2 regions of the Rufibacter sp. JT3400010 genome follow, and region 2 is predicted to be linked to the other one. Evidence: riboswitches for the same ligand, from Rfam matches in the RefSeq annotation. Region 2 holds a riboswitch; the other holds the start of a gene.

Region 1 (3,409 bases), on a different contig from region 2:
GTGTGTTTCAAAGACGAGATTGAGACCATTGACCAGGTACCCGAGTTTCTGCGCGAAGATTTTCAGGCCTACTGGTACTACATCCACTCGGTGGCCTGGTGGCGCAAACTCTGGGAAAAGACGGGGCTGGTACAAATCAAAACCGCCGAGCTTCTGCCCGCCGCAGACCTTATCAGGGAGCAATACGTGCGCGATTTTGAGGAGCACGGCCAGAAAAAAGACCCGTTTGCCCGAGGTCTCAAAAAAGATACGGACCACCAGATCAGCTTCTTCCGGCTCATTGGGCAGCGTACCTCCCGCGAGGCGTACCTGCAATCCTACAAAAAGAGCTAACTTGCGGGCCAGAAAAGCATTTTACTGGTTTTTATCCACAGGTAAAATATTCACAGGGGCTGAGAAGTTCTAAGAAGACAAACCCTGTTGCGCTGTCTTTTGTGAAGAATCTTTTTACTATGAAAAACAAACATCTTATTTTTGGGCTGGCATTACTGTTGCTCTCCTTCGCCAACCTGGAAAGCGCCAAGGCTCAGACCGTGGGCCTCGGTCTGCGGGTGGGAGGTTACAACGCTGGTATCTCCGGAAAGTATTTCTTCAGAGATGACCTCGCCATAGAAGGAATTCTGGGAACTGGTTTCGGCCGAAGAGGTTTTCAGCTAACCGGTTTAGTGGAGCAACACGCCTCGGCCTTTGGCATACAGGGCCTGCAGTGGTTTTACGGAGCTGGCGCGCATATTGGCGTCTTCCGCGGAAGGTACTACCATGAGCCCTCCAACAAACACTATGCAGGCTCTTACAATAGAACTCTCGCCACGTTGGGAGTAGACGGTATTGTAGGTTTGGAATATCAGATTACGGAAATTCCGATTTCAGTGGGTATCGATTTTAAGCCATTTTTCGACATCAACCGAGACGGTCTTTTCTTGTATGGCGACGGAGCTCTGACCGTCCGCTACACATTCTAATGCTTCCCCGAACCTACTTGAAAAGCCTGCCTCGTGCAGGCTTTTTCTATTTAGGCAATTCTGTTTCAAGTTTGTTTTTGAAAAACTGAGGCAAAGACAATCAGGCATGAACCACTTTTATCAGACATTTTTCATCCTTCAAGTTTGAGCGAAGCGGTAACTTGGAGGAATATCAACAGCCAGTTTGTAACTGGCGCTGTGCAATAGTATCTATAACAGTCCGCCAGTTGCAAACTGGCCTCAAAGCACACCACAAGTTACCGCTTCGCTCAAACCTGCGGTATATATTCAGTTACTCTGTAACGCTGTGTTTTCATGAAACAGAAAGGGCTATTCCAGAACAGAACCTGATTTGAAGCGATTCCAACAGAAAAGCCTTTGTTTCTAAAAACATCTTTGCTGCGTAGCACCACGACGTTACAGTGTAACGTCGCTACATGAGGTCATCCCTGTTCTTTGCGTCATTTTACCAAAACAGAACATCCTCCCATTCTCTCCTTCCCTCAATCATTCAACCACTCATTGCCACATTTGCAGAATCCAACTGCAGCCCGTACCTTTGCAGATGCTTATCAAGAAAGACGGAGGGATTAGGCCCTATGATGTCTTAGCAACCCAATTCAGTTGGGTGCTACTTCCTACCTGACGCCCTTCCGGCCGATGGGGAGATGAGTGCAGGCCTTGCCTTACCCTACCCTGCACGCTTCCTCCTGCCCTTTCTTGAGCCGCAACTAACCCTTTAGGTTTGCACAAGAAGATGACTCCAATAGAGGAAGAAGTAAAGAAACGCATATTAGTTTTAGACGGTGCCATGGGTACCATGATTCAACGGTACAACCTCCAAGAGGAAGATTACCGCGGCGAACGTTTCAAAGACTATCACCTGGATGTGAAGGGCAACAACGACTTGCTCTCTATCACCCAACCCCACATCATCAAAGAAATCCACAGTCTCTACTTTGAAGCTGGCGCCGATATAGCCGAAACCAACACTTTCAGCGGCACCTCCATCGCCATGGCCGACTACGACATGCAGGACCTGGTGTACGAACTGAACTACGAGTCTGCCCGCATCGCCCGCGAAGCCGCTGATGAGTGGACTGCCAGAACCCCTGAGAAACCGCGCTTTGTGGCCGGTGCCATAGGACCAACTAACCGTACCGCTTCTCTTTCCCCAGATGTGAACAACCCCGGTTACCGCGCCATTACCTATGACGAGCTGGTAGAAGCCTACACTGAGCAAGTGAGAGGTTTGGTTGACGGCGGCGTGGATTTGCTCTTGGTAGAAACCATTTTTGACACCCTCAATGCGAAGGCGGCTCTATTCGCCATTGACCAATACAGCCAGCAAACCGGCAAGCGCCTGCCGTTGATGGTGTCTGGTACTATTACCGATGCCAGCGGTCGGACTTTGTCTGGCCAAACCGTTGAGGCGTTTTTGTACTCGGTATCGCACATGCCGTTGTTGAGCGTGGGCTTTAACTGCGCTTTGGGTGCCAAGCAGCTGCGTCCTCATTTACAGTCTCTGAGCAAAGCGTCTAAATTTCATATCAGTGCCTATCCCAATGCCGGTCTTCCCAACGCCTTCGGAGCGTATGACGAGACGCCGGAGCAGATGGGTCAGCACATCAAGGACTTTTTAGACAACAACTTCGTGAACATTGTGGGTGGATGCTGCGGTACCACCCCGCCGCACATCAAGGTCATCGCTGAGATTGCTGCCCAGTACCCACCTCGTCCGTTGCCGCAACTGCCGGCTGTGCCTACCTACTCCGGTTTGGAGCCGCTTACCGTGTTTGAAGGCTCTAACTTTATCAACATTGGCGAGCGCACCAACATCACCGGCTCCAAGCAATTCAAGCGTCTTATTCTAAATGAGCAGTACGAGGAAGCTTTGGCCATTGCCCGTCAGCAGGTGGAGAACGGTGCCCAGATTATTGACGTGAACATGGACGAAGGCATGCTGGACTCTGAGGCCGCTATGACCTTGTTCCTGAATTTGATTGCTTCTGAACCAGACATCGCCCGCGTGCCCATCATGATTGACTCCTCTAAGTGGAGCGTGATTGAGGCCGGATTGAAGTGCGTGCAGGGAAAAGCCATCGTAAACTCCATCTCGCTCAAAGAGGGCGAAGAGGCGTTCAAAGAGCGCGCCCGCAAAGTGCGCAGCTACGGAGCCGCTGTAGTGGTAATGGCGTTTGACGAAGAAGGCCAGGCCGATAATTACGAACGCCGCATTCAGATCTGTGAACGTGCCTATAACATCCTGACCAAAGAAGTGGGCTTCCCCGCCGAGGACATCATCTTCGACCCGAACATCCTGACCGTTGCCACGGGCATGGAGGAGCACAACAACTACGCCGTAGACTTCATCAATGCCACCCGCTGGATTAAACAAAACCTGCCAGGCGCCAAAGTAAGCGGTGGCGTGAGTAACATCTCCTTCT
Region 2 (3,409 bases):
TCAATGAGCCATTGACGTACAAACTCCTTTGAAAGTTGCCGTTGCGGCTCTCCCGCATTTTGTCGCGCTTCATAACCCTCTGAATAAAAGAACCTTGAAGAATCAGGCGTGTGTATTTCATCTATCACATAAATGATGCCATCTGCTTTCCCAAACTCATATTTGGTATCTACCAAGAGCAGTCCGCGTTCAGCAGCCAATTCTGTGCCACGTTTGAACAGGGCTCTGGTGTACGCTTCCAACTGCAGATACTCCTCTTCAGGCACAATGCCTTGGGCTAGAATCTCTTCCCTGGAAATATCTTCGTCATGCCCTTCAGAAGCTTTGGTGGTAGGAGTGATGATGGGCTCCGGGAACGGATCGTTTTCTCGCAACCCATCGGGGAGCGCAACGCCACACAAGGTGCGTTTGCCGGCACTATACTCGCGCCAGGCATGCCCCGCCAGATAACCTCTGATGACCATCTCTACTTTAAACGTTTCGCACTGTCTACCAATAGTGACATTAGGAGCCGGTTGGCGAAGAACCCAGTTAGGCACCACGTTAGCCGTAGCCTCCAGAAAAGAGGCTGCAATCTGATTTAGCACCTGGCCCTTGTAAGGAATGGCCCGCGGCAACACCACGTCAAACGCCGAGATACGGTCTGTGGCCACCAAGGCTAATTTATCTTTGAAATAATAAACGTCCCGAACCTTGCCCCGGTAAAAGCCGGTCTGTTCTGGAAAATGGAAATTGGTTTCTTTTAGAGCTTGCATGGCAGTTGACTAACAGCGGCAAAGTTAGAAAAGGATACAGACGGGGCAAGGATATTTCACTTCTGAAAGACACATTTGTGCTTCCCTCCATTTACTAACATTTGTTGGGATTTTAAAACTTTTTACAAAATATTTCGATATTTATTTGGTGCTAAAGATTTCGTTAATAGATTTGCAGCATCAAGTCAATTATTCCGGTAGTTGATTTATAAAGAAGAGCGGAGAGACAGGCTCAATGAAGCTCTAGCAACCTACCAACCGTGTAAGGTGCTAATTCCTGATCCCAAGGGACATATTGCCACTTGGGGAATATAAATTGATACGAAGATGGAAAAGCAATTCAACGCCACTTCTGACAATGCAGCGCCGCGCCTGACCATGGCGGCAAAAGGTAACACACCAATTATTAGTATCCCTTCCAATATGCGAATGTGCACTATGTCTGCCACAGACATTTGTTGCTGTTGTCGCTAAACCCCTCTCATAAAGTTTAAATCTTTTGCTTTTAGGGGCCTGACGCGCAGCGGCAGGAGGAAACCTGTTGTCTGTCTGTTTTCTGGCTCTTGTTTTTGTTCAATTTTCCAATTGTAACCGGCTATTATCATGTCTAATTCATATCGTTTTGAAACCCTTCAGCTGCACGCTGGTCAAGAAATAGACCCAACCACTCGTTCACGGGCGGTTCCCATTTACCAAACCACTTCCTACGTTTTTGAAAACGCCGAGCACGGCGCTAACCTATTTGCCTTAAAGCAATTCGGAAATATCTATACCCGCATCATGAATCCCACCACCGATGTGTTCGAAAAACGCATCGCGGCCCTGGAAGGGGGAGTGGCAGCCGTGGCGGTAGGCTCCGGGCAGGCGGCGCAATTCATTGCCTTAAACAACATCTTACAAGCCGGTGACAATTTTATTGCCTCCAGCAATTTGTATGGCGGTTCTTACAACCAATTTAAAGTAGCTTTCAAGCGCTTGGGCATAGAGGTGAAGTTCGCCAAGAATGATGAACCGGCTACCTATGCTTCTTTGATTGACGAAAACACCAAAGCTCTTTACTTGGAGACCATCGGGAATCCGCGCTTCAATATTCCAGATTTTGAGTCCATTGCCGCAGTGGCCGCTGGGCACAACCTTCCGTTGGTAGTAGATAATACCTTTGGAGCCGGTGGATATCTGTTCCGTCCGTTGGAGCACGGGGCCAATGTAGTAGTGGCTTCGGCTACTAAATGGATTGGTGGGCACGGCACCAGCGTAGGGGGCGTGATTATAGACGGCGGTAACTTCAACTGGGGCAACGGTAAATTCCCGCAGTTCAGTGAACCGTCTGAAGGCTACCACGGCCTTAACTTCTGGGAAGTATTTGGGGCCGGTGGGCCGTTCGGAAACATTGCCTTCGCCATAAGAGCGCGGGTAGAAGGGCTTCGGGATTTCGGCCCGGCTTTGAGCCCCTTCAACTCTTTTCAACTAATTCAAGGGTTAGAAACGCTGTCGCTGCGGGTTGACCGCACCGTTCAGAACGCCCAGGCCTTGGCCGAGTGGCTGGAGCAGCATCCGTTGGTAGAGAGCGTGAATTATCCGGGGCTGGCGTCCAGCCCTTACCATGAACTCGCCAAAAAATACCTGAAACGCGGTTACGGAGGTGTGTTGAGCTTCAACCTGAAAGGCGGCAAAGAAGAGGCCGAAGTGTTTGTGAACAGCCTGGAACTAGTGAGCCACCTGGCTAACGTAGGCGACGCTAAAACGCTGATCATCCATCCGGCTTCCACCACGCACCAGCAATTGAACGAAGAAGAGCAACTTTCAGCGGGCGTGAACCCTACGCTGCTGCGCGTTTCGGCGGGAATAGAGCATTTAGATGATATCAAAGCCGATTTTGAACAGGCATTTGCCAAAGTGAAGATACGGGAACCGAAGTTGGAGGCCTCTTTATAAGTGAGTAACAGCCATGTTGAAAGGACGCGTTTTTGAATATACAAGTGAATTCACGTTGGAGTCCGGGCGAACTTTGCCCGGCTTCCAACTCTTTTACACTACCTGGGGCACCCTCAACGAGGACCGCAGCAATGTCATTTGGGTGTGCCATGCCTTTACCGGCAACGCTTTTGTGAAAGACTGGTGGGGAGATTTATTTGGCGAAGGGAAAACTTTTGACCCAACCCAGCATTTTATTGTGTGCGCCAACTCGCTGGGTAGCTGCTACGGCTCTACCGGTCCGCTCAGTTTGAATCCGGACACCGGCAGACCTTACTACCATTCTTTCCCAACGGTGACCAACTTAGATGTGGTGCGGGCGTTTGACGCCCTACGGCAGCATTTAGAGATTGAACAGTTTGAAGTGTTGATAGGCGGTTCCATTGGCGGACAGCAGGCGCTGGAGTGGGCGGTTGAAAACCCAACGGTTACCAGACGACTGGTTCAGGTGGCGGCCAATGCCCGGCAAACTCCATGGGCTATTGCCTTGAATGAAAGCCAGCGCATGGCCATTGAGCAAGATGTAACCTGGCAATTAGCAACAGACACTGCCGGACTGGAAGGCATGAAAACCGCCCGTTCCATTGCCTTATTGTCATACCGCAATTATAACGCCTACAACCAGTCCCAAAAGGAAAGTTCTTCTAAATTGAAGGACATCTACCGGGCAGCCACGTACC

Evidence for each region. A riboswitch is a leader RNA that binds a small molecule or an ion and turns the genes downstream of it on or off. The one in region 2 is predicted to bind S-adenosylmethionine.
Region 1: another riboswitch for S-adenosylmethionine. It lies ahead of metH (methionine synthase); the one in region 2 lies ahead of ACY0JR_RS12875 (O-acetylhomoserine aminocarboxypropyltransferase/cysteine synthase family protein).

The regions. Positions count from the first base shown of each region.
Region 1 is NZ_JBUDXA010000008.1:56,614-60,022, forward strand. Features, by position in the region: gene ACY0JR_RS10165 (SAM-dependent methyltransferase) at 1-333, shown strand, start outside; gene ACY0JR_RS10170 (hypothetical protein) at 453-962, shown strand; SAM riboswitch class I at 1,529-1,637, shown strand; gene metH (methionine synthase) at 1,720-3,409, shown strand, end outside.
Region 2 is NZ_JBUDXA010000012.1:91,065-94,473, reverse strand. Features, by position in the region: gene ACY0JR_RS12880 (phosphoribosylaminoimidazolesuccinocarboxamide synthase) at 1-755, opposite strand, end outside; SAM riboswitch class I at 959-1,073, shown strand; gene ACY0JR_RS12875 (O-acetylhomoserine aminocarboxypropyltransferase/cysteine synthase family protein) at 1,359-2,690, shown strand; gene ACY0JR_RS12870 (homoserine O-acetyltransferase family protein) at 2,704-3,409, shown strand, end outside.